Regions from separate parts of the Streptosporangium sp. CA-115845 genome, predicted to be linked through region 4. Evidence: riboswitches for the same ligand, from Rfam matches in the RefSeq annotation. Region 4 holds a riboswitch; each other region holds the start of a gene.

Region 1 (7,774 bases), 3.3 Mb from region 4:
CGACGCAGCCGACCTCCCGCCTGCCCTCCGCCGCCGTCCAGGAGGCGTCGAAGAGCAGGGTCTCGCTGGACATGCCGTTGCCCGAGGGCGCCGACAGCCGGGAGAGCGTGACGGGGGATCCCACCCTGCCGGAGAGCCACGAGCGCATCCGTTCGTGTAACTCATCGAGGTCGCGGGTGGATGTCCGCATATCCTCGGCTTGCCGGCGCTGCTGATCCATCGCGCTCTCCCGGGTGGCGTACGTCACAAGGCGATCCGCACAGTCGTAACCTAAGAGCAAGCGCTTGTCCATCAGACTCTCCCGAGGGGACCGTCGCCTTCAGGCGACGGGGGAATCGGGAGCGGGAGGGCCGTCAAGGCCCGAGCGTGTAGTGACCCGACAGGTCCGCGCATTCCGCGTCGCCTCTTTCTGAAATTCGATACGGTGAGAACAAAGGTTCGAGCCAGGGGGGTGGTGTGGTGCGTAGGTCCTATAAGTTCCCGTTGCGCCCCACCGCCCGCCAGGTCGCCTGGCTGGCCGCGTGCCTGGATGATCACCGCGTCCTGTACAACGCCGCGCTGGAGCACCGCCGCACCGCCTACCGCAAGGCGGGCGTGAGCGTCCGCTACGGTGACCAGTCGGCCGATCTCAAGTACATCCGCGCCGATGACGCGGACGGTCAGGGCCGCTGGTCGTTCTCCTCCCAGCAGGCCACCCTGCGCCGCCTGGACAAGGCGTTCGCCGCGTTCTTCGCCCGCGTCAAGGCCGGGCGCACACCGGGCTTCCCGCGTTTCAAGGGCAAGGGGTGGTTCGACACGGTGGAGTGGCCCAAGGACGGCGACGGCTGCCGGTGGGATTCCCAGCCCGAGCATCCGAGTGCGACGTTCGTCCGGTTGCAGGGCATCGGGCATGTCCGCGTCCACCGGCACCGCCCCGTACACGGCACCGTCAAGACGATCAGTGCGAAACGGGAAGGCACCCGCTGGTACGTGATCCTGTCGTGCGACGACGTGCCCGCTGAGACCCTGCCCGCCACCGGCGCGGTCGTCGGGATCGACATGGGAGTGGCATCGCTGGTCACCACCAGCGACGGCGAGCACCTGGACAACCCGCGCCACCTGGCCGCGTCCGCCGACCGCCTCGCGGCCGCGCAACAAGACCTCGCCCGCACCCAGCGCGGCTCCAAGCGCCGCCGCAAGGCCGTCGCCCGCGTCGCCGCCCTGCACGCCAAGGTCCGCCGCCGGCGTCTCGACGGTGCTCACAAGGCCGCCCTGCACCTGGTTCGCGATTACGACGTCATCGCCCACGAGGACCTGCGGATCACGAACATGACCCGCTCGGCGTCCGGCACCGTGGAGGCTCCCGGCCGCAACGTCGCCGCCAAGTCCGGCCTCAATCGCAGCATTCTGGACGCGGGTTGGGGGGTGTTCCTGCGTATCCTCGCGGACAAGGCTGAAAGTGCCGGTCGAGAGCTGATCGCGGTGAACCCCGCCAATACTTCCCGCACCTGTGCCCGCTGTGGGCACTGTGCGAAGGAGAACCGCCTCAGCCAAGCCGGGTTCCGCTGTCAGCGGTGTGCTCATGTGGCGCATGCCGATGTGAACGCGGCGATCAACATTCTGAGGGCAGGGCTTGCCCTTCGTGAGGCTGCGCAAGCGGCCTAGCGAGAAGCCGCTCCCTTCAGGGAGCGGAGGAGTCACAAAGAGTTCACGGCCGGGTCGGCTGCCGTCCGCCTTACGGTCAGGTCGGGGTCAGGGTGCGGTAGCCGTACCCTTGACGTGAAGACCGATCCGAGTAGGGGCCGTGATGAGTTCAGCCGGAGAGGGCCTGTCTCGTCCGTTACCCGAGCAGGTTCGCTTGCACGTCGTGGAACTGGCGTCCCAGATCCTCGGCTCGATGCCCGCCGCCTCGGTGCCGCCGCCGCTGAAGGGGATCGCCAAATTCGATCCCCGCAAGCGCGCCAGGCTGGGTGGCGCGCCCATCGCCGCGCAACTGGAGACCGACAAGAAGTTTCGCGAGCTGGTCGCGGAGACGCTGACCGCGGGCTGGCCGGAGCTGGTCGCGAGTCTCGCCGAGGGCGCGGTCCCGCCGGCCGCCGAGCCCGTCATGGTGGCCGCCGCCGCCTACCTGACCCGCCCGCCCGGCTGGGCGGCCATGGTGGAGGCGGCCCGCGAGGACCTGGAGCGGTCGGTCGCCGTCGCCGAGGGCTCCGCGCAGGAGCAGACGCTCTCCCGGCTGCGTGAGCAGTTGGCCGGCCAGAAGAGCGCGGCCAAGGAGGAGTCCGAACGGCTGCGCGAGCAGCTCAAGGCCTCACGCTCGGAGGTCTCCGACCTGCGCCGCAGGCTGCACGAGGCCCGGGAGCGGGCCAAGGCGGCCGAGGCGCGTGCCGCCGACGCCTGGGAGGCGGCGGAGGAGGCGAAGGCCGCCGCGGTCTCGGCGGGGAGCAGCGTGGAGAGCGAGCTGCGCCGTCTGCGCGAGCGGCTGGCCGACGCCGAGCGTCAGCTGGAGTCGACGCGCAGGGCGGCCCGTGAGGGCCGCAGCGTGGAGGACACCAAGGTCCGCATGCTGCTCGACGCCCTGCAGGACGCCGCCGCGGGGCTCCGCAGGGAGCTCGCCCTGCCCTCCGGCATCCACCGTCCCGCCGACTCGGTGGCCTCGGTGGCGCCGGGCAGGCAGGGGGTCCAGGCGGTTCCCGCGCGGGCGCTCGCCGACGACGACCCCGCCCTGCTCGACCAGCTGCTCGCGCTGCCGCAGATCCACCTGATCGTCGACGGCTACAACGTGACCAAGACCGGTTACGGTACGTTCACCCTCGCCGACCAGCGCAATCGCCTCCTCACCGGCCTCGGCGCGCTCTACGCGCAGACCCGCACCGAGCTGACCTGTGTTTTCGACGGCGCCGAGTTGAACGGGCCGGTCCCGGTCTCGGCACCCAGGGGGGTGCGGGTGATGTTCAGCGCCCCCGGGCAGATCGCCGACGACCTGATCCGCCAGCTGGTCCGCGCCGAGCCCACGGGACGCGCGGTCGCGGTGGTCTCCTCGGATCGGGAGGTGGCCGAGTCGGTCCGCAGGATGGGCGCCCGGCCGGTCCCCTCGCTGCTTCTTCTCAGACGTCTGGGGCGGGCGTGAACCTTTCCCGGTGATGGCGCATCGAACTACCGGAAGGTATTTCGATCTCCCCAGGGGCACTCGATGAAGAAGATCATAACGCTCGCCGTCGTCGTTCTGGCCATCGGGGCGACCGTTGCCACACCCGCCGCCGCGGCTGCGGTGGCCGGCATTCCCAAGGGCTTCCTGCTGTACGAGAAGGACGCCGCGAAGAAGGACAACGACCCCGAGACCAACTGGACGGTCAGCAACTCGGCGAAGGCCCGGCTGGCCGTCGACCCGTGTGACAAGGCCGCGCCGGCCGCGACCGGCAGGACGGCCGCGCGGACGGTGACCTTCACCGGCGTCCCGGATTTCCTGAAGGTCGAACAGGTGATCCTGTACCGCTCGAAGGCCGCCGCCGCCGGAGCCGTGGCCCGGCTGCGCTCCGCCCTGACCACCTGTGGTTCCAACACCAACGCGGGCTCCACCTACCGTTACGTCTCCTCGCGCCTGACCGGGCTCGGAGACGAGGCGCTGAGGATCTCCGGGCAGGTCTACTACGGCGGGAAGGCCGGCGTGGGCGGTGAGCGCGGCGTGCTGGTCAGGAAGGGCAACGCGGTCCTGGTCTACCTCTGGGGCGGCGAGTACTCCAAGCCGGCGAAGAGCGACTGGACCAGGCAGCTGAGCGACGCCAGGAAGATGACCGCGAAGATCTGCGATATCGCCGCCTGCTGACGCTCCCCCGGGAGACCGGGACTGCTACCTGCAGCTATAGGGCTGAACACAGGAAAAGGTGATCTAAACCTTACTTGTTCTGTACTATTCGCCGCAGGTCTGTGCAGTCTGGAGGCGTTGACGTGACCGTGGCGGGTATGCCGGTTGGACTCATGCGGATACCGGTGGCGGCCGGGCTCGCCCTCGCGCTGCTGATGGTGCCGGTGAGCGGGGCCTCCGCGGAGCCGAAGCCGACACTCGCCCAGGCCAAGAAGAAACTGGAGAAGCTCAACGAGCAGGCCGACCAGATCGTCGAGAAGTACAACCAGGCCTCGGAGAAGTGGAAGCGGGCCAGGAAGAAGTACGCGACGCTGAACGGCGAGCTCGCCCGGCAGAGCGAGCAGGTCGCCGGGCTGCGCAAGGAGCTCGTCGCGATGGCGGTCAGCACCTACCAGTTCGGCGCGGTCAACAGCTGGGAAGGCATGATCTACCAGGCCGACCCCGGCGCGCTGCTGAGCGGCCTGGCCTCGGTCGACCAGATGTCGGCTTCCCGGGCCCAGTCGCTGAGCGCCTTCGACGAGGCCACCAAGGCGCTGCGGCTCAACAGGAATCTGGCCAAGGGCGCGCTGAGCGAGGCCGACGAGACGCGCGACGAACTGGCCAGGGAGAAGGCCAAGGCCGACAAGATGGTCAGGGCTCAGACGAAGCTCCTGCGCGAACTCAACGTTTTCAAGACGGGCAACCCCGAGAGCACCGGGATCCAGTACAGCGGCCCCGCCTCGGGCAACGCCCGCGCCGCCCTGCAGTTCGCCTTCGCGCAGGTCGGCAAGCCCTACCAGTACGGCGGCACGGGGCCCGGCGGCTGGGACTGCTCGGGCCTCCTCCAGGCCGCCTGGCGCAGGGGGGGAGTCAGCCTCCCCCGTACCACCTGGGAGCAGTGGAGCTGGGGCACCAGCCGCAAGGTCTCGCTGAACGACCTCCAGCCGGGCGACCTCATCTTCAGTGAGGGCCTGGGCCACGTCAGCATGTACGCGGGCAATGGCCAGATCGTGCACGCCCCGCAGACCGGCGACGTCGTCAAGGTCGTCCCGCTCTCGGCCTACGGCCGTCGCCTCGTCGGAGCCGTCCGCCCCTGAGGAGCGGAGGCCCGCCCTCCGGTGGTAAAACCTGGTGCGCCGTCGGCGACGGCGCTGATCCGTGCTCCGCGGCGGGAGAGGGCACCCTCGCGGCTTCAACCATGAATTACGGCAAATGTGATGAACATTACAGAAATTGCGATTTGTCGGGTGTGATTCCGAGGGTGTGACGAGGATCATATCTTAATAGCATAAATGGCCATTAAGCAGGGGTAACGGGAAGATCACGAAGGCTTATTGATCTTCTTGTTTGGCGAATGCTTTGCCGAAGGTTGGAGATCGGGGTAACTTCTGGCCTCGCGACGTGCAAGCCATGCCGTCGCGGTGAATGTCGGTCTTCGGGCCGGTGTCCCTATAGAAATCCAGCCGGCCGCCGTTCCCCTGCCGGGGACGGACCTCATCACGGCGGCCCGCCGAATCCATGCAGCCAGGAGGCATGGAACCGGGGACCCAAAAGGCCCGATACAGCGTGGCCGGGGGTGAATCAGCGCATTTGCGCCGTAGGGCATCTTCCAAGCCCGAACCCGTCAGCTAACCCGGTAGGCATCAGTGGAAGCACCAAGGAGAAATCCTGTCTACCACCCCGTGTAACACCCGTCTGTCGCGCCTTTTCCGCCTTTCCCTCGGCGGCATCGCCCTCACCCTGACCGCCTCAGCCGGAGCGGTCACCCTGGGGTCGACGGCGGCGAGGGCGACGACGGACAGTACCCCTGAGATCCTGGTCAACACCGCGGCCGGAGTCTCCGAGCAGGCCGAGGGCACGAAGAGAACCGTGCACAAGGCCAAGGCCGATACCAAGGTCAAGACCAGGATGAGCAGGGCGGCCCTGCAGAAGGTCCGGGCTCGCAAGGCCGTCTCGGCGGCCAGGCGGCAGGTCGGCGATCCGTACCGGTGGGGTGCCTCCGGTCCCGGCGCGTTCGACTGCTCGGGGCTCGTCAAATACGCCTGGCGCAAGGCGGGCGTGTCCATCCCCCGGATCACGCACAGCCAGTTCCGGGCGATCAGGAAGAAGGTCTCGTGGAGCCACCTGCGCCCCGGTGACCTGATGTTCTTCAGTGGAAAGGGCCACGTCGGCATGTACGTCGGCAAGGGCAGGATGGTCCACTCGCCGAGCAGCGGCAAGACGGTCCGGATCGTGAAGCTGGAGGGGTACTACAGGTCCTCCTTCGCCGGAGCGGTCCGGCCCGGAGCCTGAGCCCGGGCAGGGACGCCGGCCCCGTTCCTCACATGTGCGGGGACGGGGCCGCTCCGTTTCCGGCGGAGGCCGCGAGCGCGTGGCCGGCGGCCCGGGCCGGTGCGGATCCACGCTTCCGGCAAGGAACGTCACGATGCCGGTCGAGTAGCATCGACTCGTTATGTCCGTCCCGAAGGGGCGCCGCACCGTGCTCGCCGGGATGCTGGCGCTGATGAGCGTGGGCCCGTCGGCCGGGACGGGACCTCTCCTGGCCGGAGCCGGGCCGCTCCCGCGCACTCCCCGAGAGCTCCCCGACCACCCCCTGCCGCACGACCCTCGCCGCGACGCCGGAGAACTCCCCGCCGGCCTTCGCGACCTGTGGCCCGGTGCCGCCGTCGTCGTCCGGGGCGAGCACTCCCTCGTGATCGGCCACCACGTCGCGCCCGCCGTCCTGCGGGACCTGGCCGCCGGGGCCGACCGGGCCCGCCGCGCGGTCGCGGCGATCTGGGGGCCGGTCCGAGCGGTGATCCTGTTCCCCGCCACCGATGCCGAGGCCGCGGCACTCGCCGGAGCGGAGAGCACCCGGGGCCTGGCCGCGATGGCGGCCGCGGACCGGGTGATCGTCCTGCCCTCGGGCTACGCGAGGCTCAGCACGACCGGCAGGGACGTGGTGATCACGCACGAGCTCGTGCACGTGGCCACCGGCGCGACCCGTGGCGGCCGGGTGCCGATGTGGCTGTCGGAGGGCTTCGCCGACTACGTGGGCTACCGCGATGCCGGGATCCCGGTGCGGACGGCCGCCGCCGAGCTGGTCGCCGAGGTACGCGCCGGAGTCCTGCCCGCCCGTCTCCCCGGTCCCGCCGACTTCGCCCCCGGCGCCCCGCGGCTCGCGCAGGCGTACGAGGAGGCCTGGCTCGCCTGCCGGTTCATCGCGGAGCGCTTCGGCGAGAAGGCCCTGGTGAGGCTCTACGGTGGCGATGTCACCGGCACGCTCGGCCTGTCGCCCGCCCAACTCACCGTGGCGTGGCGTGACTACCTCGGAAAGGAACTCGCCTGACATCCTTGTGTCCTTTCCCGGTCCAGGCCTCACCTGGCGGATCTCGCCGCGGCGAGGAGCGGTCGGCGGGTGCCTCGCAAGGCACGGGAGGGAGCCGCGGCGTGCCGCGGTGACCGGTGACGACTCGGCGAGGCGCCGTCCGGCCGACCGCGGCAGGCAGAAGATCCAAAGGACGGGGCCCAGGGTTCGGGCTCCACGCTGGAGGTGTTTGATGACGCTGAGCACGACGGACGCGCCCTCGGGGGTGCGGCCGGCGGGGTGGGCGCTGGCCGCGCTGGGGGTGGTCACGCTGGCGGTCGTGGCGTTCACCACGCCCTGGCAGGAGCTGCCCGAGGGGGCCCCGGCGGTCGTCCCCGATCCGGCCCGCGACTTCACGGCCGAGCAGATCGCCAGGTCCGAGGCGTTCGACAAGCTGGTCAGCGTACCGGGTTACCTCTCCCTGGGCCTGACGCTGGTGGTGGCGGGGGTGCTGGTGGGCACCCCGCTGGGCGCGCGGCTCGTCGGCCGGCTGCGGGGGCCGTGGTGGTTGCGGGCGCTGCTCGGCGTGCTGGCGCTGTCGGTGGCCGTCGCGATGCTGCGCTGGCCGCTGGGGATGTGGTCGGAGACCTACCTGCGCGACTTCG
Region 2 (7,774 bases), 1.4 Mb from region 4:
CGCCAGGACTCGACCTGGAAGTGACGCCTGCGCTCGCCCGCGACGGTGTCGCGGAGCAGCAGCTCGAAGGAGGCGTCGGCGGCCTCGAAGGTGTAGCCCTTCGACTCCATCTCCTTGACCCGCGTCACCAGCTCCCGCGAGGTGTCGGGGGCCAGCTCGTAGCCCAGCTCGCGGCCCTTGAGCTCGACCGAGGCGCGCCCGGCCATGTCGGAGACGAGCATGCGCATGTCGTTGCCGACCTCGGCGGGGTCGATGTGCTGGTAGAGGTTGGGATCGACCTTGATCGCGCTGGCGTGCAGCCCGGCCTTGTGCGCGAAGGCGGAGACCCCGACGTAGGGGGCATGGGAGTTGGGGGTGACGTTGGTGACCTCGGTGATCGCATGGGCGATCCTGGTCATGTCGGCCAGCGCCTCCCTCGGCACCAGATCGAATCCCCGCTTGAGCTGCAGGTTGGCCACGACCGTGAACAGGTTGGCGTTGCCCGAGCGCTCCCCGTAACCGTTGGCGCAGCCCTGCACGTGGGTCGCGCCCGCCTTCACCGCGGCCAGGGAGTTGGCGACCGCGCAGCCGGTGTCGTCGTGGCAGTGGATGCCGATCCTGGCGGACGTGCCGACGGCGGCCTGCACGACCTCGGCCAGCTCGTCGGGGAGCATGCCCCCGTTGGTGTCGCAGAGCGCGATGACCGAGGCTCCCGCCTCGGCGGCGGTGCGCAGCACCTCCAGCGCGTACGCCGGGTTGGACTTGTAGCCGTCGAAGAAGTGCTCGGCGTCGAGGAAGACCCGCTGTCCCTCCGCGCGCAGGTGGGAGACCGTGTCGCGGATCATCGCGAGGTTCTCCTCCAGGGTCGTGCGGAGGGCCAGCTCCACGTGCCGGTCGTGACTCTTGGCGACAAGGGTCACGACCGGCGCGCCGGATTCGCGCAGCGCGGCCACCAACGGGTCGTCGGCTGCCTTCACACCTGCCCGGCGGGTCGCGCCGAACGCGGCGAGCTGCGCGTGCTTCAGGTCGAGCTCTGTTTGAGCTCGCCTGAAGAACTCTGTGTCCTTGGGATTGGCCCCCGGCCAGCCACCCTCGATGAAACCGACGCCCAGGCCGTCCAGGTGGCGCGCGATGGCCAGCTTGTCGGCCACCGTGAGGTTGAGCCCCTCCTGCTGGGCTCCGTCACGGAGGGTCGTGTCGTACACGTGGAAGCGGTCGTCGGCCATGTCGTTCTCCTTCGCGGTTCGATGATTCGCCGCGCGCTCATTCGGCTCCGAGAAACAAAAAGACCCCTCACGGACGTGAGAGGTCTGCGCGCTGGCGGTGTCCCTTTTCAGCCAGCGCGCCTGCCGATAATGAGCAGACCGTAGAACATGATGCTTTGGAGTCTGCCACACGCTGACAGCATCTGACACATCGATCTTAGGATTTGAGACCGGCGACCCGCCGACACGGCTCGGGTTCACCCTCCGCGACCACCTCGTACCGACCAGAATGAGGCCCATGAAGGCGACCTACCTCGACCCCGCCGTGGGGCAGTATCTGCTCGCGCACACCACCCTGCCCGACGACGTCCTCGACGCGCTCGCCGTCGAGACCCGCGAGCTGACCGGCGACAGCGCGGGAATGCAGATCTCCCCCGACCAGGGGCGGTTCCTCACCATGATCGCCCAGATCGGCGGCGCCGGGAACGCGGTGGAGGTGGGCACCTTCACCGGCTACTCCTCCATCTGCCTCGCCCGCGGGCTCGCCCCCGGCGGCCGGCTCACCTGCTTCGACGTGAGCGAGGAGTGGACGGCGGTGGCCCGGAGATACTGGGAGAAGACGCGGGTCTCCGACCGCATCGAGCTGAGGATCGGCCCGGCGGCCGAGCGGCTGCGCGAGCTCCCCGACCATCCCGGGGTGGATCTGGCGTTCATCGACGCCGACAAGGTCAACTACCCCGTCTACTACGAGATCCTGATGTCGCGACTGGTCTCCGGCGGGGTGATCCTCGTCGACAACACGCTGTGGAGCGGCCACGTCGCCGACCCCGGCAGGGACGACGAGACGGTCAGGCACATCCGCGAGTTCAACGACATGGTCAGCGCCGACGGGCGGGTCACCTCGATCATGCTCCCCATCGCCGACGGCCTCACCATGATTCGAAAGCACTGACGAGAACTTTTCCGAATCCGGGACGGGCGCAAACCTTTTCGATTACTTTAAGTGATGTGCAGAACACGTTGCGCCCACCCGCACGGAGGGAAGGATGACCCTGTGGGACTACTCATGGAAAGATCGATCGCCTACCAGATCACCGATCAGAGCGAGCTCGAGCAACTCTACCTGGAGCTCGTCGAGCGGTTCGAGAAGCATCGAATCGAAATCATCAATGGCCGGATCGTGGTGAGGGAGATGCCCACGATCGCTCACGCCGACGTCGTTTACCAGCTCATGGCCCAGCTCATACCGTTCTCCATGGAGAAAGGATGGCGCGTCTACCCGGAAGCCAAGCTACTCCTTCAGGTGCAGGCGGACCGCTTCGAACCCGACCTCATCGTCGTTCCCCCGAACCCTCGCCTCTGGGATCCCAGCCATGTGTACGCGAACGCCACGCTGCTGGTCGCAGAGGTCGTCTCCCCGAGCAGCGTTCACGATGACCATGTGGTCAAGCCGCGGGCCTGCGCACTCGCGGGAGTCCCGCTCTACCTGGTGATCGACACCTTCGCGAACCGTTTCAGGCTGCTCAGCCGACCGGGCCCGGAGGGTTACGCCGACGAGATCACCGAGTCGATCGGCAAGCCTCTTGAGTTGCCCGCGCCGTGGAACCTCACGGTCGACACCGGCAAGCTGATCGAAGGATAGACCCGCTCACGGAGGAGGCCCTGCCAGGCGGAGACCCGGCCTCCTCCGGCTGCCACCGAGGTAACCGACCGTAGACGTGTTGGCCAGGTCTCCTCGCGCCCCTTGGCGGCACCTGTCGCCGCGCTGCCCCACTTCGCGCATGTGGGGCATCATCCCGGGTCAGATGCCGCGTAAGAGCCAACACCGTAGGTAACCGCCCCGGGTCAATCGGGGCCGCACGCGAAACGCGGGGCTAGCAGATCTTGTGGACCCAGTTGTGCGGGTCCGGGCGGGAACCGTACTGGATGCCCACGAGTTCCTCACGGATCCGCCCGGTGACCGGCCCCTGGGTGCCGTCGCCGATCGTCCAGGCGCGGTCGGCGCCCTTGACCGAGCCGACCGGGGTGACGACCGCGGCGGTGCCGCAGGCGAAGACCTCGGTGAGCTCGCCCGACTCGCAGCCCCGCTGCCACTCCTCGATCGACAGCCGCCCCTCCTCCGCCCGCAGGCCGAGGTCGCCGGCCAGGGCGAGGATCGAGTCGCGGGTGATGCCCGGCAGCAGCGTACCGGTGAGCGCCGGGGTCAGCAGGCGGTCGCCGTAGACGAAGAACAGGTTCATCCCGCCCATCTCCTCGACGTAGCGGTGCTCGCCCGCGTCCAGCCAGACCACCTGGTCACAGCCCTGCTCGACGGCCTGGCGCTGGGCCACGAAGGCCGCCGCGTAGTTGCCGCCGCACTTGGCGAAGCCGGTGCCGCCGGGGGCCGCGCGGGTGTACTCGGTGGAGAGCCAGACGCTGACCGCCCGCCCGCCGCCGAAGTAGGCCGCCGCCGGAGAGGCGATCACCATGTACTTGTAGGTCCTGGAGGGGTAGTTGACCCCGAGCGCAGGCTGCGTGGCGATCATGAAAGGGCGCAGGTAGAGGCTGTGTCCGGGCGTGGTCGGCACCCACTCGCGGTCGGTCTGGACGAGCAGTTCCAGCGACTCGACGAACGTCTCCTCGGGCAACTCGGGCATGGCCATCCGCAGCGCGGAGGTGTTGAAGCGGGCGGCGTTGGCCTCCGGGCGGAACGTCACGATCGCGCCGTTCTGCTGGCGGTACGCCTTCATGCCCTCGAAGAGCTCCTGCGCGTAGTGGAAGACCGCGGTCGCGGGGTCGAGGCTGAGCGGGCCGTACGGCATGAGCCGGGCGTCGCGCCAGCCCTCGCCCTCGGTGTAGTCGATCGAGATCATGTGATCGGTGAAGACCTGGCCGAACCCCGGAGCCACCATTACCTGCTCGCGCTCGGCCGCGGTGCGAGCGTGGTCGGAGAGCTGCACGTCGAAGCTGAGCTTCTGAGCGGTGGTCATGACGCGGATCCTTATCTTGATGTCTGGCTTACCCTCGGGTCCATTCTGCGTTGGACCGGGTAACGGGAAACTACTGCATCCATGCCGAAAACCGGCAGTGCGCGGGAAACAAAACGCGCCCGGCGGCTCGTAGGAGCCGCCAGGCGCGTCAGGATCGAGGGGGCGGCTTCCTCAGCCGGCTACTCGTGCGGTGATGTCGTCACCGATCTCCTGGGTGGTCCGGCCGGCCCAGCCGGCCAGCCGCTCAAGCAGGTCGTCGGCGACGGCCTGCTCGACCCGGGCCGCCTCGCCGGCCAGCCCCAGGTGGTCCAGGAGCATGGCGACCGACAGGATGGTGGCGGTCGGGTCGGCCTTGCCCTGGCCCGCGATGTCGGGGGCGCTGCCGTGGACCGGCTCGAACATGCTCGGCGCGGTGCGGTCGGGGTTGACGTTGCCGCTGGCCGCCAGGCCGATGCCACCGGCGATCGCCGCGCCGATGTCGGTGAGGATGTCACCGAAGAGGTTGTCGGTGACGATCACGTCGAAGCGCTCCGGCTGGCTGACGAAGAACATCGAGGCCGCGTCGACGTGGCAGTAGTCGGTCTGAACCTCGGGGTACTCCACGCTGACCCGGTCGAACGTACGGGCCCAGAGGTCACCGGCGTAGGTGAGCACGTTGGTCTTGTGGACCAGCGTCAGCTTCTTGCGGGGGCGGGTCACCGCCTTCTCGAAGGCGTAGCGCACCACACGCTCGACACCGTAGGCGGTGTTCAGCGACTCCTGGGTGGCGATCTCGTGCGGCGTGCCGCGGCGCATGGCGCCTCCGGCACCGGCGTAGGGGCCCTCGGTGCCCTCCCGGATGACGATCATGTCGATGTCCTCGGGGCGGGCCTTGCCCAGCGGCGTCTCGACGCCGGGGAAGAGCTTGACCGGGCGGAGGTTCACATAGTGGTCGAGCTGGAAGCGGAGCTTGAGCAGCAGGTCGCGCTCCAGGATGCCCGGGGGCACGCTGGGGTCGCCGACCGCGCCGAGCAGGATCGCGTCGTATCCGCGTAGCTCGTCGAGCAGCGGGTCGGGCAGGGTCTCGCCGGTCTCGCGGTAGCGCTTGGCCCCGAGGTCGTACGTGGTGGTCTCCACCTTGGTGCCGACCGCTTCGAGGACCTTCAGACCCTCGGTGACGACCTCGGCTCCGATCCCGTCCCCGGGGATGACCGCCAGGCGAATGTTACGCGAATCCATGCAGGCACCTTACCTGTCCGTCTCGGTGATCGAACACCGGTCTCACTCTTCGGACGTGTCCGCGCGTCCGCCCATGTGATCACTTTGTCCTTTTTTGCTCCCTATTGACCGTTTCGTGAGGTTTCGTTATCGTCCTCCCCATTCACATTGATGCCTAATCCGTACGGACCATCCCCTTACCGGCCCGTACGGAGCCGGGGAACCACTTTTTCCGGAATCCACCGGGCCCCCCGGGAACCTCGCTCCGCCCCGGAGCGCGCTCCCGGCCGCCATCACGGGATTCCTTGGGGCGAATCGGCGTGCTCTCGCGCCGTAGGGCGGCCTCCACGCCCGAGCCCGACAGCTCACCCGGCCGGCCTTATGGAAGGAATCATCCTGTCCGGCAAGATGTACTCCCGTGTCCTGTCCATCCTCGTCTCAGGCGCCGCGGTGTTCGCGGCCTCGGCCATGGCGCCGACGGCGGCACTGGCCGCCTCCCCTCTCCCCTCCCCCGAAGCTCCCCCGCTCGGCACCGTCAGGCTGAAGGCCGCACTGAAGAGCGCGACCCCCAGGCCCGCCTGGCAGAAGGCCGTGAAGTGGGCGATGTCCAAGCGCGGCACGCCCTACGTCTGGGGTGGCACCGGCAACGGCGGTTTCGACTGCTCAGGCCTGATGCTCCGCGCCTACGGCGCCGCCGGGATCAAGCTGCCCCGCGTCACCAACGACCAGTACGCCGCCTTCTCCAAGAAGATCGCCTGGAAGGACCTCAAGGCCGGTGACCTGGCCTTCTTCAGCGGCCTCGGCCATGTCGGCATGATCACCAGACCCGGTTACATGGTCCACGCCCCGCGGAGCGGCGACGTGGTCAAGGAGGAGAAGCTCAGCGCCTGGCGCCGGTCCTCCTTCGTCGGCGCGGTGCGCCCCGATCCGCAGGGGGTCAAGCTGACCGAGCAGATCGAGATCGCGACCGGCGGATGAGACACGCCGGCTGATCGGCCGCGGGAACCCCGCCGGCACCGGGAACGGGTTCAGCGGATGGGAGAACCACCGTTGTCCCGGCGGTCCAGGGCGGTCTGGAGCGCCTCGGCGGCCTCGTCCTTGACCTCTTCCGCGTGGTTCCAGGGATACATGTCGTACATGGCGAATCTCGTCTCGGTCGCATGCGAGCAGGGGCAGTGGTCGAGACTCCGATCAGGGCTCCGACCAGGCCTGGTGTCACGGGTCCGGATCACGGACCGGCGATCTGGGGCGTGGCGCCGGAGAATTGCCGGCCCACCCCTGTCAGGCCCCGTCGCGGCAGGCTTGGACCTGGCGCACTTCATCTCAGGCTACCTGGCGGCCGGAACGCCGTCTCGCCCGGCGTACACACTTCTCACATACCGAGACGAAAGGTGGCCGCCGCCCCACGGTGCGGGGCGGCGGCCACCTCGGTGGATCCTTTGCCTACCGGGCCTAGGAGGCTGGTGTTAAACGGCCGCTTAGCGATCATGGTGGAGCGTCACACCCACAGAGCGTCCGTTCCGGAGGCAGATTCGGCCTCCAAGTGGAGTGTGTGCTCCCGATCCTCACCGTTTTTGACGGCTTGGTGGAGGGACCAAGATTACTTCGCGCGAAAAACACCAGCCTCCTAGGCCCTGTCCCTTGGATCTTTTGCCCACTACGGCCAGGCGGCGCCTCGCCGCGTTGTCGTCGGTCACCGCAGCACGGCTGCGGCTCCCTCCTCCGCCTTGCGAGACACCGCCTGGCCGATCCTCGCCACGGCAAGATCCGCGGGACAGGGCCTAGTCGGCCAGGTCGACCGAGCGGCCGCTGTCGGCGCCGATCTCCGCGCCGATCTGGTCGATCACGTCGGCCGGGATGGCGGTGTCGACGGTGAGCGCGATGAGGGCCTTGCCGCCCTTGACGTCCCGGGCCACCTGCATCGAGGCGATGTTGATCGAGTGGTCGCCGAGGATGCGGCCGACCACGCCGACGACGCCGGGGCGGTCGGTGTAGGTGAAGAACGACAGGTGGTCGGTCGGCTCGATCTCCATCTGGTAGCCGTTGACCTCGACGATCTTCGTGACCTGCCGGGGACCCGACAGGGTGCCGGAGACCGAGACCGCGCGGCCGTCGGCGAGGACGCCGCGGACCGTCACGACGTTGCGCCAGTCGGGGCTCTCGGCGCTGGTGACCAGCTCGACCGAGACGCCACGGTCCTTGGCCAGCAGCGGGGCGTTGACGTAGGTGACGGAGTCCTCGACCACGTCCGTGAAGACCCCCTTGAGCGCGGCCAGCTCCAGCACGCGGACGTCGTGGGCGGCGATCTCGCCGCGCACCTCGACGTCCAGCTTGGTGGCGACCTCGCCCGCGAGAGCCGTGAACACCCGGCCGAGCTTCTCGGCCAGCGGCAGACCCGGCTTGACGTCCTCGGCGACGGCGCCG
Region 3 (7,774 bases), 2.3 Mb from region 4:
CTGGCTCGCCCACCGCTGGGGCTCCCGCCTCACCCCGAAGGGAAAGATCGTCTGGATCGAGCAGCGGCTGCGTTGACCCCCTCTCCGCCCTGCCGCGTGCGTGGCTTCGGGTGGGTCGCCGCTTCGCCGCACGGTGCCGGGATCACTCCCGGTCAGACCGGCGACGTCACCGGCCTGTTCCCGTGCCGTTGACGTGCTCGGCGTGGGAACAGGCCGGTTGGTGTGCGGCGTGTCTTCGCGGCCGTGCGGCTCAGCGAACCTCGTAGATCGCGGTGGTACCGCTGACCTCGTTGCCCACCACCAGGAGCGCGTGGCGGGTCGGGCTGTCGGAGGCGGAGATGAACAGCACGCCCTCGGGGCCTACGTCCCCGGCGGTGCCGTCCGCGACCGAGCCGGCGAAGTCGCGGGTGTTGAGGTATCCGGCCAGGCTCGGCGCCCGGGGATCGTCGATGTCGTAGGCGACGATCCCGCCGACCCGCTCCAGCCCGGCGAAGGCGTAGGTGCGGCCGCGCACCTCACCGACCGTGACCCCCTCGGGCTCGGGGCCCTTGTTGTCGCTGCGGCTGTCGAAGGAGTCGTTCGCCTCGTTGTCGGCGTTGAACGCCTCGGGCAGCTCCTTGGCGACGAGCCGCTCCAGCTCGTCGCCGGAGTCCCAGACGAGCTCTCCGGAGGCGGACCTGATCGAGATCGAACGGGCGCCGAACGCGTGCAGCTCGGTGTAGGCGCCGCTCGCGTCCCTGGGCGAGTCGACGGCCACGTTCAGCCGGCCGAGCTCGCCGTCCTTCTTGAGGTTCTCCGCGTCGGGCATCGCGAGGTTCAGCGACTTCACCCTGACCTCGTCGGCGTGGCAGCCCCAGTCACGCCCGTCGCCCTCGTTCGCGGTGACCAGGTAGGTGCGCCCACGGTCGCGGAAGTGCGCGATCCCGTCGGGCTGGTAGAGGCCCTTCACCGGCCTGGGCCTGATGTCGATCCTCCCGTCCCTGTCCGAGGCGTCGAAACCGCTCTTCGACCAGTCCTTCAGGCCCAGTGGGACGACGTCGCGGACCTCCACCCGCTTCAGGTCGACGATCGCGAGCGCGTTGTTCTCCTGGAGGGTGACGTAGGCGGTGTCGCCGTCGACCGTGACGTACTCGGGTTCCAGGTCCTGGGCGGCGGTGGCCCCGGGACCGGTGATCCGCACCCCCCTGCCCCGCAGCCGCTCGGCGTCGAACTTCTGGAACCCCGCGGTCCGCACCGTCCAGCGCTTCAGATCGACGACGCTCACCGAGCCCTCGGGGTCGGCCTTCTCCCCCTCGCAGTAGGAGGACGGCTCGCCCTCGTTGGCCACGACCACCCGGTGCCCGTCGGGGGTGAAGGTCACCATGTCGGGCAGCGCGCCGACGGTCACCTGCCTGAGCTTCTTCCCGCTCCGGGCGTCGAAGAAGGCGACGGTGCCCGGGTCGGTCTTGACCGCGGCCTGCTGGGCGACGGCGACCAGACCGTCGCGTACCGCGACGCTGTTGGCCCCGGGGGTGGCCAGGGTGGCGACCTTGCGAGGCTTGCGCGGGTCGCGGATGTCGAGCACGTCAACGGTACCGGCCTGCGCGTTCACGACGAACACCCGACGGGTCTTGGCGTCGTACGCGGTGATCTCCGAGGCACCGGCGGCGACGGTGCCGGTGGTGTAGCGGCCGAGGAAGGTCAGTTCGATGCCTCGGGGGCCGGATCCGGCGGCGGCCGGGGCCACGGCCGCGGGCAGCAGGATCAGGCCGGTGGCCGCGGCGACGGCCGCTCGGGTGAAGGTCGTGGTGCGCATAGGAGAAATCCTCACGCCATACCGTGACTCTTCCCCGACGCCGAGATGACCGGGAGATGAAGCCGTCCGGTCGGATGCGCTCCCGGACGTACCGGTCATGTCCATTGACGCGATGACTACTGGCGGGCCAGGGGTTACGGTCAAGATGAGGGCCGGGAGAGAACCCGGGAGGGCATCGGGAGGACATGATGACCATCGACGTACCCGAGGCTTACCGTCGCGCGCTGGACGACTTCGGCGCTCTCGTCCACCGGATCGGCCCCGACCAGTGGGAGAATCCGACACCGTGCGTCGACTGGGACGTGCGCTCCCTCGTCAACCACGTGGTCGGCGAGAACCTGTGGGCTCCCGAGTTGCTGGCCGGGCGGACCCACGCGGAGATCGGCGACGCCTTCGAGGGCGACCTGCTCGGCGACGACCCCATCAAGGCGTTCGACACCTCGGCCGTGCCCGCCGTCCAGGCGGCGGTCGATCACCGGGTCCTCGACCGCGTCGTCCACCTGCCCTTCGGCGACGTGCCCGGCCGGGAGTACATCACCGAACTGTTCGCCGACGCTCTCATCCACACCTGGGACCTGGCTCGCGCCATCGGCGCCGACGAGCGGCTCGACCCGGAGTTGGTCGCGGCCTGCGCCACCTGGTTCGCCGACGCGGAACCCGGCTACCGGCAGACCGCGGCCGTCGGGGAGCACCAGGCCGGAGAGCAGCGGAAGGTGCCCTCCGACACCGACGCGCAGACCCGGCTGCTGGCCTCCTGGGGCCGCCCCGCGTGACCGCCCGTCCCCGTGGAGTCGGCCTCTGTGATCAGTGCGGCTAGCGAGCGGTCGGCCGCTTGCCGTGGTTGGCCTTGTGCTTCTTGCGGGCCTTGCCCTTACGCGATCTTCTGGCCATGCCGACCACCCCTTCCCTGAGGTCCTTCCAGGTCCCGCGAGTGCCGGCCTCCGTCATTCCGGACCCGTCATTCCGGACCCGTCATTCCGGACCCGTACGGGACTCGATGTCACCGGTTCAGACCTTCACGTTCCTCCTGCGACGCCCGGCGCACAAGGCCCGAACCGCGATCCGCCCCGCTCCGGTGAGTGCGTTGCCCCAACCTTGACGATCAGTGCCTCCCGCACCGGAGGACCCTCCCCTCCGGCCAGGTTCTAGGCTCGCCCTCATGCGCGAGAAGCTGATGGCCCGCTGGCGGTCCCTGGCCAGCCTCGAGGCCGAACCCCTCGGCCGTGAACTGATCACCCGGTACGACGAGCCGCACCGCAGGTATCACACCGTCACCCACCTGGAGGCCGTGCTCGCCCACATCGACACCCTGGCCTCTCATGCCGAGCACCCGGACCTGGTACGGCTGGCGGCCTGGTTCCACGACGCCGTCTACGACCCGCGGCGCGGCGACAACGAGGAGCGGAGCGCCATCCTGGCCGAGCGCGCGCTGCCGGAGATGGGGCTCTCCCCCGAGGCGGTGGCCACGGTCGCCCGGCTGGTCAGGCTGACCGTCACACACGCCCCCGCACCGGGCGACGCGGACGGGGCCGTGCTGTCCGACGCGGACCTGGCGATCCTGGGCGCGTCGCCGGAGGTCTATGCCGGCTACACGACCGCCGTGCGCGAGGAGTACGCCTTCGTGCCCGACGACGCTTTCAGGTCCGGCAGGGCCGCGGTGCTGCGCTCGCTGCTCGATCTTCCGGCGATCTTCCACATCGCCGATCTGGAGGAGGCGGCGCGGGCGAACATCATGGCGGAGCTTGAGCGGCTGTGAGCAGGTGACCACCATAATTCACCATTATTTCCCGATACTCGCTGTGGTATTTTGGTGGAATCTGGTGGATTAAAGGGAGTGAGTCAATGCTCGCCCAGCAGCGGCAGCAGGCGATCCTGGAGAGGGTGCGGAGCAGGGGCGGGGTCAGGGTCGCCGATCTCGTCCGGGAGCTCGGCGTGTCCGACATGACGATCCGGCGCGACCTTGAGGTGCTCTCCGAGCGCGGGCTGGTGGAGAAGGTCCACGGTGGCGCCACCGTCACCGGGTCCGGTTCGACCGAGGAACCGGGCTTCGCCGCCAAGTCGGCGCGCCAGCAGGCGGAGAAGGAGACGATCGCCCAGCAGGCCGCCCTGCTCGTCCGGCCCGCCACCGCCATCGCACTCTCCGCGGGAACCACGACCTGGACGCTCGCCCACCACGTGACCGACGTGCCCGAGCTGACCGTGATCACCAACTCGATTCGGATCGCCGACGTCTTCCACCGCTCCCCCAGGGCCGACCGCACGGTCGTGCTCACCGGCGGGGTCCGCACCCCCTCCGACGCGCTGGTCGGCCCGATCGCGGTCACGGCGATCCGGGGACTCCACGTCGACACCCTCTTCCTCGGCGTGCACGGGATGAGCGCCCGAGCCGGGTTCACCACACCCAACCTGCTGGAGGCCGAGACCAACCGCGAGCTGGTCGCCTCCGCACACCGCCTGGTGGTGCTCGCCGACCACACCAAGTGGGGCACGGTCGGCATCAGCACGATCGCCGAGCTGGCCCAGGCCCACATCGTGGTCACCGACTCCGGCCTGACCGAGGAGGCCCGCGAGGAGCTCGCCGCCTCGGTGGGAGAGCTGATCATCACAGAGCCACAGCAGGAGAGCGAGAGCGTCGGCCGATGAAGCGTACGATCACCCACCTGGCCGACGGCCGGGAGCTGTTCTACTTCGACCGCCACGACGACGCCGACCGCGGAGCGGTCGACGGACGCGACCTGCCGCCCCGCCCCACCGCCTCCGAGTTGCGTTACGACCCGCTGACCGAGGAGTGGATCGCGGTGGCCGGACACCGCCAGGGCCGCACCTTCCTGCCTCCGGCCAGCGAGTGCCCGCTCTGCCCTTCCACCTCCGGCAACCTCACCGAGATCCCCTCCGCGGCCTACGACGTGGCGGTCTTCGAGAACAGGTTCCCCTCGTTCTCCACCTATCTGGGCGACTATCAGCAGGTCGGCGGGTTGAGCGAGGTCCGCCCTGGGATCGGCCGCTGCGAGGTGGTCTGCTTCACCTCCGAGCACGACTCCTCATTCGCGCTGCTCCCCCCCGAGCAGGTGGAGCTGGTCATGGAGGCCTGGATCGACCGTACGGCGGAGTTGTCGGCGATGCCGGGTGTGGAGCAGGTGTTCTGTTTCGAGAACCGGGGAGCCGAGATCGGCATCACCCTGGCCCACCCGCACGGCCAGATCTACGCGTACCCCTACGTGACCCCGCGCACCAAGCTGACCCTCGGGGCGGCCGGGCGCCACCGGGAGCGGACCGGCGGCAACCTGTTCGCCGACGTGCTCGCCGCGGAGCGGGAGGCCGGGGTCCGGGTGGTGGCCTCGAACGAGCACTGGACGGCGTTCGTCCCGGCCGCGGCGCGCTGGCCGGTGGAGGTCCACCTCTACCCCCACCGGCAGGTCCCCGACCTGGTCGGGCTGGAGCCCGCGGAGCGCGCGGCGTTCGGACCGCTCTACACCGACGTGCTCCGCCGCCTCGACGGGCTGTTCGGCGTGCCGATGCCCTACATCGCGGCCTGGCACCAGGCGCCGGTCAACACCGGTCGCGACCTGTCGTACGCGCACATGGAGCTGTTCAGCATCCGCCGCGCGCCGAACAAGCTGAAATATCTCGCCGGCTCCGAGTCGGCCATGGGTGCCTTCGTGAACGACGTGCTGCCCGAGGAGACAGCACACCTTCTGCGCTCTGTTGTCACGAACTAATCACCAATTGGTCTCGTCTTGAAGTCGCGTGACTCTGTGTTTACCACTACTATCCTTCCCACATCGGCTGCAACAGCCGATATGCCTAATCCCAGGCGCATCGCCCGGGAGCCGGGGAACCACCGCACCTGGGGTGAAACCACTTCGGTGGAAGGGCGTTCTCCAGCCCGAACCCGTCAGCTAACCCGGTAGGCGGAAGGAGAGGAGAGTTCGTGGCGGCCCCGTCCCCCACGTTCCGTCGGCATGCGACTCTGGCCCTTTGTTTGAGCCTGATCGCCACGTTCACCCTCGGTGCCCCCACCGCGGGAAGCGCGGAGCCCAAGCCGACCGAGGCCAAGCTCCGCGCCGAGCTGGCCAAGCTCGGCAAGAAGGTCGACGGGCTGATCGAGGCATACGCGGCCAAGCGCGAGTCCCTCAAGAAGGCACAGAAGGCCGAGGCCGTCGCCAAGCAGAACCTGGCCAGGGCCTCCGACCTCTACGCCAGGGCGGAAAAGCAGGTCGACTCCATAGTCCAGCTCCGCTACCAGAGCAGCATCGGAGGCCTGCCCGCGCTGCTGTTCGCCGACGACATGGGGGGAGCCGCGGTGATGGAGCAGCTCACCGCCCAGCAGAGCGCGCACCTGCAGGGCTTCGCCGAGAGCTTCGAACGTAGGAAGAGGGCGACCGAGACGGCCGCCAGGCTCACCGACGACATCATCGAGGAGGCCAAGGATCTGCAGGCCCAGCGCGATGAGGCCGAAGATGTGATCAAGGAGATCAAGAACAGACTCGACCGGCTCGCCCCCGTCGGCTCCGGGCGCCGCGCCGACGGCAGCTGGGCCCCGCAACTCCCCACCGGCGCCGACAACATCACCGACCGGACCCGGATCATGCGTGAGGCCGTCAGGAGACGCTTCGACCTCCCGTACGCCGTCGGCTGCTACCGGTCCGCGAACGACGGCGGCGAGCACCCCCTCGGCCGCGCCTGCGACTTCATGATGAGTACCGGCGGCACGATGCCCTCAGCCGCCAACCTCGCGCTCGGCGACGAGATCGCCGCCTGGGCCATCAAGAACAAGGCCAAGCTCGGAGTGAAGTACGTGATCTGGCGCCAGCGCATCAACCACGGCTCCGGCTGGAGAACCATGTCCAACCGCGGCGGCATCACCGCCAACCACTACGACCACCCGCACATCTCGATGTACTGATCCACCGGGCTGACAACAGGTCTGGGCGGCCCCGTGTTGACAACGCGCCACTGTGTTGGACGGCGTCGGTACCCCGGTGGGCGGCCGTAAGCGGGTCAGTTGCGGCCGGTGGAGCCCTCGGGTGGGACGGGGGCGGTGGAACCGCGTACCACCAGTTCGGTGGCGAGTTCGACGTGGTGGGAGTCGACTCGTTCGCCTGCCGCCAGGCGCAGGGCCGTGCGTACCGCGACGCCGCCTATCTCGCGCAGCGGCTGGCGTACGGTGGTCAGCGGGGGCGAGGCCATGCAGGCGACCTGGGTGTCGTCGAAGCCGACGATGCTGAGATCCTCGGGCACGCGCAACCCTCGCGCCCTGGCCGCCTCCAGCACGCCGAGCGCGATGTCGTCGCAGCCGGTGAAGATGGCAGTGGGGACCTCAGGCAGGTCGAACAGGGCCGCGCCGCCCGTCACACCCTCCTGGTAGCGGAAGTGCCCCGCCCGTACGTAACCCGGCGGAATCGAAGCGCCCGCGGCCTCCATGGCGGCGCGGTAGCCGTGCAGCCGGGCCTGGTTGCAGGCGGCGGTGGCCGGGCCGCCGAGGTAGGCGATGCGCCGATGCCCGAGCGTGAGCAGGTGCTGCGTCGCGGCCAGGCCCCCGGCGAAGTTCGTCGAACCGACGCTGGTGACCCCCCTGGTCTGCGGCAGGTTCAGCGGGTCGATCACGACCAGTGGCAACCGCACCCGGGACAGGGCGGCGAGCTGCCCGGCGGTCAACTCGCTGGTGATGGCGATCAGGGCCCGTCGTCCGGCCGTGACCAGGCCGCGCGCCCAGGCTCCGGCGCGGTCGGCGTTCGTCCGGATGCTCACCACGATCGCCGCGTCGACCTCGGCCCCGGCCTGCACGGCGCCCTGGACGATCTCGGTCGAGTACGCGTTGAGATCGGCGTCCAGCTCCACTTCGATCGTGGCCGGCACGGCCGCGTCACCCCGGCGGCGCGACGTAGTCGTACTGCTCCAGCAACGACTCCACGAGGGAGCGGGTCACCGGGGAGACGTCACCTCGGCCGTTGAGCACCTTCGACACGGTCGCGACCG
Region 4 (7,774 bases):
AGGACCGGCGAAGATGAACGAGCCACCGGGGCGGCGCGGGTCCTTCAGACCGGCGCGCGTGCGGCGGATCGAGCGGGACAGACCCTTGATGGCGTCGTCCTGGCCGATGATCCGCTTGTGCAGCTCGTCCTCCATGCGGAGCAGTCGCTGGGACTCCTCCTCGGTGAGCTTGAAGACCGGGATGCCGGTGGCGGTCGCCAGGACCTCGGCGATGAGCTCCTCGGTGACCTCGGCGACGACGTCCATGTCGCCGGCCTTCCACTCCTTCTCGCGGCGCTCGCGCTTGAGCTGGAGCTGCTTCTCCTGGTCCCGGAGAGCGGCGGCCTTCTCGAAGTCCTGCGCGTCGATCGCGGACTCCTTGTCGCGCCGCACGTTGGCGATCTTCTCGTCGTACTCACGGAGGTCCGGCGGCGCGGTCATACGGCGGATGCGCATGCGCGAGCCGGCCTCGTCGATGAGGTCGATCGCCTTGTCCGGCAGGAACCGGTCGCTGATGTAGCGGTCGGCCAGCTGCGCGGCGGCCACCAGGGCACCGTCGGTGATGGAGACGCGGTGGTGGGCCTCGTAGCGGTCCCGCAGGCCCTTGAGGATCTCGATCGTGTGGCTGAGGCTGGGCTCGGCCACCTGGATCGGCTGGAAACGCCGCTCAAGCGCCGCGTCCTTCTCCAGGTGCTTGCGGTACTCGTCCAGGGTGGTGGCACCGATGGTCTGCAGCTCGCCTCGGGCCAGCATCGGCTTCAGGATGCTGGCGGCGTCGATCGCTCCCTCGGCGGCGCCCGCACCGACGAGCGTGTGCAGCTCGTCGATGAACAGGATGATGTCGCCACGGGTGCGGATCTCCTTGAGGACCTTCTTCAGGCGCTCCTCGAAGTCACCGCGGTAGCGCGAACCCGCCACCAGGGCACCCAGGTCCAGGGTGTAGAGCTGCTTGTCCTTGAGCGTCTCGGGCACCTCGCCTTTGACGATCTTCTGGGACAGGCCCTCCACGACGGCGGTCTTGCCGACGCCGGGCTCACCCACCAGGACCGGGTTGTTCTTGGTCCTGCGGGACAGGACCTGCATGACCCGCTCGATCTCCTTCTCCCGGCCGATGACCGGATCGAGCTTGCCCTCGCGAGCGGCCTGGGTCAGGTTGCGGCCGAACTGGTCAAGCACAAGGGAGGTCGAAGGAGCGGCCTCGGCCGGACCGCCGGCGGCGGTCGGTTCCTTGCCCTGGTAGCCGTGGAGCAACTGGATGACCTGCTGGCGGACCCGATTGAGATCGGCGCCCAGCTTCACCAGCACCTGGGCGGCCACGCCCTCGCCCTCACGGATGAGGCCGAGCAGGATGTGCTCGGTGCCGATGTAGTTGTGACCCAGTTGCAGCGCCTCGCGCAGGGACAGCTCAAGGACCTTCTTGGCACGCGGGGTGAACGGAATGTGCCCCGACGGCGCGGACTGGCCCTGGCCGATGATCTCCTCGACCTGCTGACGCACACCTTCAAGACTGATGCCGAGGCTCTCCAGAGCCTTGGCGGCAACGCCTTCACCTTCATGGATCAAGCCAAGAAGAATGTGCTCCGTACCGATGTAGTTGTGGTTGAGCATCCGGGCCTCTTCTTGGGCCAGGACGACAACCCGCCGTGCGCGGTCGGTGAACCTCTCGAACATCTCGTCGCTCCTCACAGAGCGGTCAGGCAGGTCCGGGATATCCGGGCCCTGTCATCCCGCATGGTAGCCCCGACCCGGCGACCGCTCTATGCAGAAGACGTTCCCCGAGAGCAGGGCGTTCACCCTCCATCCAACTACTTACGGGGGGTGGGATGTTCCCGCTACGCCGCAAGCGAACGACGTTTGTCCACCGGACAAACACATCATGCGGTCATGGCCGCCACCGGACCCCACCGTGACCGCCATAACCGCATGATTCACTCGATCCACTGAGCCGATCTAGTGAGCCGCTTCGTACTGCTCGACGATCTTGGAGGCGATTCGACCGCGCTCGCTGACATTAAGGCCGTGGGACTTCGCCCATGCCCGGATGTCGGCGCTCTTCTCTCGCGTGAGTGCCCGCGCGCCACCCGCGCGGCGGCGGCGGGGTGCCAGCGCGCCGGAACGACGGGCGCTCTGCACGAAAGGCGACAGGGAGTCGCGGAGCTTCTTCGCGTTAACGTCACTCAGGTCAATCTCATAGCTGGTGCCGTCAATCGCGAAGGCGACAGTCTCATTGGCCTCGCCCCCATCGAGGTCGTCGATGAGAATCTCCTGGATCTGCTTGGCCATCTACACAATCCTTTCGCGGAGTATTGTTTCATTCGCAAGCTAAACATATACCCGCGATCGAAGAGCGGCAATTCCAGGAGCCCGGCGATTCTCACAGCCGACCGAGACACTCTCTGTCGGTGCTCCGGCGGATCAGCTGTTCTGCGACTCGGCCGGGTCGGACTGTTTTGGCCGGCGACCGGCGGCTTCACTCCGAAGTAGCTTGACGACTCCGAAGATGAAGGCTCCGCCGACGACCGCCGGAGGTATCAACGCGGACAATACGTCGTACATTCGTCCTCGCTCCGTACCGCTAGGTGGCTTTCTGGAGACCATGAAAATTTGGCGACGACTCCCGAGCCATGCGGGTGTCCGCCCGATCAGTCTGGAACCGCCCACAGATGACCATAGCGCCACCGGACGGCGACGCGTGTCAGCAGGGGCGACCGTGCCCGTCACTCTCCAGCCTAATGCTTCTCTCCAGCCGCCTTACCGGTTGCAGTCGTAAAGCCGCAGGGAAAAACCGACAGGACGATCAGGTGATCATCGTCGCCTTCGAAAATACCAATGCCCGCCCGCTCTCCGGCCGCTGCGCCACCGACCTTGGAGGGGCGAAGCTCCTGGTGGGAGAGCCTTCCCGCCGGGATGAACAACGCCTTGTCACGGAACCGGAGATCACCGCGGGCGGTTCATCGCGAGAATGTCCACCGTCGGCAGAACACCCGGGCGGAGAGCGGCTCGCTTCATCACCCGGGCGGCAGCCGATGCGACGCAAGCCTACGGAACAAGACGGATCTTCAACGCTTTCTTGCCAAGAGTACGACCCACTCCGGCGTGGAGTACATAGTCGTAGACCGTATAACCACCAAAGACGATGGGCTCACGGGACAACCCAGGCAACACCACACACCCATGATCCAACTCCGCGAGAAGACCCCTGAACGCGCGACGGAAGGTGAAGGAGAGAAACCCGCGGGCCGTCACCGGGGATGCGGGAGGCGGGCCGGTCCCGCCATTCGACGACTGGTGTGCGAACCTTCGACGAGGGCAGATCCGGCATTGGCGGCTCATAGCGGCTTGCGGGCTCTCCTGAGCCCCTTGTCCGGTCTCAAACGCGAATATTCCGCCGGGCACGCCGGGGCTCGAGCATAAGTCCCCCCGCGTCGCCCATGGCGCGGCAAATGATTTTTACGCTTCCGTGGCTTCCGCGGCCGAGACGGTTACCCACCCCTAACGGTCCCCGTTTTTCTGGTCCGGACGCGAAATCGGGGCCGGCGGTTCAACCGCCGGCCCCGATTTACCCGGAACTACTTGATCTTGACGACGACCGTCCCGGCCACCTTGTCGTGCAGCGCCTGCTGCAGGGGCTTGTCCCACAGCAGCCACAGCACGTTCACGAGGCTGAAGATGTTGACGATCCAGCCGAGGAGGGGGATCCAGCTCAGGAACTGCGGGCCGAAGAACACACCGCCGCGCTTGAGCGCGACGTCGGAGCTGAGCCCGCCCGGCGGCAGGGTACTGCCGATGGGCACGATCTTGATGCCCATGACCATCTTGCCGACGGTCTGCCCACCCCTACTGATCATGAAGAACTCGTAGGCGAAGTAGATCGCCGCACTGACCAGTGCGATGAGAAGGCTCGCGAGGAAGACACCGCTCCCATCGGTGCCGGCGCCCGTCGCGAGGTTGAAACTGGGAGCCGTCACCAGGAGACCGGTCAGCACCGCGCTGATGATCACCGCCGGGATCGCCAGGATGATCGCGTCGACGATCCGCGCCACCAGGCGCTGCCACCACTCGGCGAGCGGGGCGGGAGCGCCGGGGGGACCGCCGTAAGGCTGGCTGTACCCCTGCTGCCCGTACTGCTGCTGCCCATAGCCGGGCTGCTGGCCGTACCCCGGCTGCTGGCCGTAGTCGGGCTGCTGGCCGTACCCCGGCTGCTGGCCGTAGTCGGGCTGCTGCCCGTACTGCTGCTGGCCGTAACCCGGCTGGGCCGGCTGCTGCTGACCGTACCCCGGCTGCTGGCCGTAGCCCGGCTGCTGCTGACCGTACTGCTGCTGGCCGTAACCCGGCTGGGCCGGCTGCTGCTGCCCGTAGCCGGGCTGCTGGCCGTAGCCCGACTGCTCGTGGGACGACTGCTGCTGCCCGTAGCCGGGCTGCTGACCGTACGCGCCGGTCCCACCCTGCTGGCCATAGCCCTGCTGCTGGCCGTACGCGTCCGTCCCGCCCTGCTGACCGTACGACTGCTGCTGCCCGTACCCCTGCTGCCCGTACTGCTGCTGCCCGTAGCCCTGCTGACCATAGCCGGGCTGGGCCACCCCCGGGCCGGTGTTCGACTGCGATCCCTCCGACCGATATCCCATGATCGTCACATCGGGGTCGAGTTCGCCAGGGGCTCGGCCCTGGTTGTGCTGTCCGTAATCCGGCTGTCCCGAAGGTGTGCGACTGCGCTCGGGATCATCCTGCGGATACGGCGGCTGTCCGTTGCTCACCGCGTCACCTCACTTAGACTGCGCATGTGGCAAATGTCAGACGCACATGCTTGCTGCTGCACAAGGTATCGACATAGGAATCAACAGTCACCTTTCCAGTCAGTCATCTCTAAAGTCATCAGAGTCGGGCTCGTGTGTCAGGTGCAGCAGCATCCGGGTGTTTCCCAAGGTATTGGGCTTGACGTGCTCCAGATCGAGGAACTCCGCGACGCCCTCGTCGTAGGAGGCGAGAAGTTCGGCGTAGACCTCCGGGGCGACGGGTGTGCCCTGGATCTCCTGAAATCCGTGCCGGGCGAAGAAGTCGACCTCGAAGGTCAGGCAGAAGACCCTGCGCAGGCCCAGTTCGGCAGCCGTGCGGATGAGCACCGAGACGATCCGATGGCCGATTCCCATTCCCCTGCGGGTCGGATCGACGGCAACGGTCCGAATTTCGGCAAGGTCCTCCCAGAGAACATGAAGCGCCCCGCAGCCGAGGATTATCCCCTCCGCGTCAGTCGCGACCCAGAACTCCTGAATGTCCTCGTACAGGGTGACGGTGGCCTTCTCCAGCAGGCGCGGGCCGGCTCCACCGTAGGTGTCGACGAGCCGCCTGATGACGCGGACGTCCGGGGTGCGGGCACGGCGGACCGTGACCGCCGGGGTGGCGCCGGGAGCGGGTGACCCCCGCTCCTCTTCCTCGGATCCGGTTCGCCGCTCCCCCTCTTTCCCGGGGTTCGCGAACGGCACGGGAGAATGCTCCGCAAGCTGCTCCATGACCGATCAGCGTACGTCCTCTCCGGCCTTCAATTACGGCTCATCCTTAACTCTCACCCCGAGGGCATCACATGACCCTTGGTAGTTGCATTACCACGCTGGGCGCACGGCGCCTCTAATGTGTCGCAGCTCATCTTTGGCACGGTCCCGGACCTGGGAAGACCCGCGCCGCGCCCGCCGCGAGGAAGGCAAAGGCAGCGTAATGGCCATGTTGATCATATTGGCATGTGATCTTTCCGTGACATTTCAGTTGCGAAACCTCTACCGAGTTCGCAGTTCTGGTTGAGCAGGAACCACGAGTGCACTAATCTCCGTGCTCGATGTCAGAGACGTAAAAGCCTGACCCGCCGAATCTCCCGACCAGGGGAACCGGGGACCCACCACGTCCTTCGGGGTGAATCCGAGTGCCACCGGCGCACCCGGTAGGGCTGCCTCCGGCCCGAACCCGTCAGCTAACCCGGTAGGCGGCCGAGGAGAGGAGCCCGTTGGTGAAGCGCATGCGCGACCGCGCAGGAGAGCACGCGGGCGGCGACGCCCGCTGTCGAGAACGCGCGCCGCGGAGGCGGAGTCGCCGGATGGCGGTCATCGGCCTGGCGTTCGCCATCATGACCCTCGGCGTCCCCCTGGGCTCGGCCACGGCGGATCCCGAGCCCAGCCTCCAGCAGCTGGCCAAGCAGGCCGAGAAGCTGCACGAGGAGATCGGCACGCTCGCCGAGCAGTACAACGGCGAGCGGGTCAGGCTCAAGCAGGCCCAGCGAGCCGCGGAAAGCGCCAAGAAGATCCTCGCGACGAGCGAGTCGGAGCTCGCGATCCGGCGCACCAAGGCCACCCTCCTCGCGCAGAGCAACTACATGTCCGGCGGCCTGAACTCCGGGCTCGCCTTCACCCAGGCGACCGACCCCGACACCTTCCTCGACCAGGCCACCACCAACTACGCCCTCCAGCAGCAGCAGAGCGAGGAGGTCGCCCAGGTCGGCCGGGCGATCGAGGCCGCCGAGCGAGCGCAGGCCGGCGCCAAGGCGAGGACCTCAGAGGTCAAGGCGCTCCTGGGGGAGCTCGAGGGCAGGCGCAGCAAGATCGAGCGACTGGTCACGCGGGTCGAGAGCGACCTGTTCAGCGAGGTGCGCACCAGGGCCGTCAGCAACAGGGGCGCCCGGGTGAAGACCGACGTGCCCATCGTGGGCAGCGGCAGGGCGGCGGAGGCGGCCCGCTGGGCGCTCACCCAGCAGCTCAAGCCGTACGTCTGGGGCGCCGAGGGCCCCAACTCCTTCGACTGCTCCGGGCTGGTCATGTGGGCCTACCAGAAGGTCGGCATCAGCCTGCCGCACTACACCGGCAACCAGTGGACCGCGGGCACCCACATCTCCAGAAACGACCTGCGCCCAGGCGACCTGGTCTTCTTCTACAGCGACCTGCACCACGTCGGGATCTACATCGGCGCGGGCCTGATGGTCCACGCACCCCGGACGGGTGACGTCGTCCACATCGCCACGATCGACAACCGGCCCTTCGCCGGCGGGGTGCGGATCGCCGCCTGAGCGGCTGAGCCGGACCGGTCACGGCGCGAGCCGCCCGGCCCTTGGCCGGGCGGCGAATCCTGCCGTGCCGAGGGCCGGTCAGACGGCGCCCCTCGGACTTGCGCCCCTCGGACTTGTGCCCCGACGGTGCCCCGCAGGTGCGGTGACCGACGGCAACGCGGTGAGGCGCCGTCTGACCGCGGTGGGCAGAACAGCCAAGGGGCAGGGCCTAGATCAGGCGGCGGCGGGCCGCCCAGGCCACGGCCTCGATCGCCGTGGCGACACCGATGCGGTCACAGATGCCTCTGAGCCTGCGCCTGACGGTCCGGCCGCTGATATCGAGGCGGCGGCCCACCCTGTCGACGGTGACGCCCTTGGCGAGTTCAGCCAGCAGCACGAGGTCGTCGTCGCTGAGACCGATATCACTCATGCCCAGGGGGCTGTCGCCATGGCGAGAATCCACTTCTGGATATGCCATCAAGAGTCACTCCCCCCACTCTGGAAACCGGGCGCGAGACGCCGGAAATGAATACCGTCCGCCAGGAACGGTAAACGCCTTGTTCAAAGGTCGTCAAGTTCTACTCTTCATAGCGCGCGCCCACTATTGACATACTAGGTGCTACGTGAAGTACTCATGATATGTCAGTGCCTTTGGGGTTAAGTCACGACCGTGCCCCCGCACGAGCCCGCAGGTGCCCCCCTGGCTGCGACAACAGAAGTCCTGGCAGAACAAGGTTTTGCCGGAACCGCCGCGGCGGCACGCACCCGCGG

What was found. A riboswitch is a leader RNA that binds a small molecule or an ion and turns the genes downstream of it on or off. The one in region 4 is predicted to bind cyclic di-AMP.
Region 1: another riboswitch for cyclic di-AMP. It lies ahead of ACQP0P_RS15745 (C40 family peptidase); the one in region 4 lies ahead of ACQP0P_RS46330 (NlpC/P60 family protein).
Region 2: another riboswitch for cyclic di-AMP. It lies ahead of ACQP0P_RS39730 (C40 family peptidase); the one in region 4 lies ahead of ACQP0P_RS46330 (NlpC/P60 family protein).
Region 3: another riboswitch for cyclic di-AMP. It lies ahead of ACQP0P_RS35420 (coiled-coil domain-containing protein); the one in region 4 lies ahead of ACQP0P_RS46330 (NlpC/P60 family protein).

The regions. Positions count from the first base shown of each region.
Region 1 is NZ_CP191988.1:2,975,880-2,983,653, forward strand. It holds gene ACQP0P_RS15720 (phosphotransferase family protein) at 1-220, opposite strand, end outside; gene ACQP0P_RS15725 (RNA-guided endonuclease InsQ/TnpB family protein) at 460-1,644, shown strand; gene ACQP0P_RS15730 (NYN domain-containing protein) at 1,847-3,109, shown strand; gene ACQP0P_RS15735 (hypothetical protein) at 3,173-3,805, shown strand; gene ACQP0P_RS15740 (NlpC/P60 family protein) at 3,943-4,920, shown strand; cyclic di-AMP (ydaO/yuaA leader) riboswitch at 5,322-5,481, shown strand; gene ACQP0P_RS15745 (C40 family peptidase) at 5,693-6,115, shown strand; gene ACQP0P_RS15750 (hypothetical protein) at 6,276-7,151, shown strand; gene ACQP0P_RS15755 (M48 family metallopeptidase) at 7,363-7,774, shown strand, end outside.
Region 2 is NZ_CP191988.1:8,308,677-8,316,450, forward strand. It holds gene cimA (citramalate synthase) at 1-1,205, opposite strand, end outside; gene ACQP0P_RS39710 (O-methyltransferase) at 1,483-2,136, shown strand; gene ACQP0P_RS39715 (Uma2 family endonuclease) at 2,251-2,826, shown strand; gene ACQP0P_RS39720 (branched-chain amino acid aminotransferase) at 3,059-4,153, opposite strand; gene ACQP0P_RS39725 (3-isopropylmalate dehydrogenase) at 4,325-5,371, opposite strand; cyclic di-AMP (ydaO/yuaA leader) riboswitch at 5,513-5,744, shown strand; gene ACQP0P_RS39730 (C40 family peptidase) at 5,732-6,328, shown strand; gene serA (phosphoglycerate dehydrogenase) at 7,132-7,774, opposite strand, start outside.
Region 3 is NZ_CP191988.1:7,448,635-7,456,408, forward strand. It holds gene ACQP0P_RS35385 (ATP-binding SpoIIE family protein phosphatase) at 1-76, shown strand, start outside; gene ACQP0P_RS35390 (choice-of-anchor I family protein) at 251-1,795, opposite strand; gene ACQP0P_RS35395 (TIGR03086 family metal-binding protein) at 1,981-2,568, shown strand; gene ACQP0P_RS35400 (50S ribosomal protein bL37) at 2,609-2,743, opposite strand; gene ACQP0P_RS35405 (HD domain-containing protein) at 2,955-3,551, shown strand; gene ACQP0P_RS35410 (DeoR/GlpR family DNA-binding transcription regulator) at 3,638-4,438, shown strand; gene galT (galactose-1-phosphate uridylyltransferase) at 4,435-5,514, shown strand; cyclic di-AMP (ydaO/yuaA leader) riboswitch at 5,587-5,723, shown strand; gene ACQP0P_RS35420 (coiled-coil domain-containing protein) at 5,778-6,701, shown strand; gene ACQP0P_RS35425 (substrate-binding domain-containing protein) at 6,797-7,654, opposite strand; gene ACQP0P_RS35430 (LacI family DNA-binding transcriptional regulator) at 7,662-7,774, opposite strand, start outside.
Region 4 is NZ_CP191988.1:9,745,737-9,753,510, forward strand. It holds gene ACQP0P_RS46310 (ATP-dependent Clp protease ATP-binding subunit) at 1-1,650, opposite strand, end outside; gene ACQP0P_RS46315 (histone-like nucleoid-structuring protein Lsr2) at 1,930-2,262, opposite strand; gene ACQP0P_RS46320 (RDD family protein) at 3,549-4,733, opposite strand; gene ACQP0P_RS46325 (amino-acid N-acetyltransferase) at 4,833-5,486, opposite strand; cyclic di-AMP (ydaO/yuaA leader) riboswitch at 5,822-5,969, shown strand; gene ACQP0P_RS46330 (NlpC/P60 family protein) at 6,062-7,024, shown strand; gene ACQP0P_RS46335 (LuxR C-terminal-related transcriptional regulator) at 7,233-7,433, opposite strand.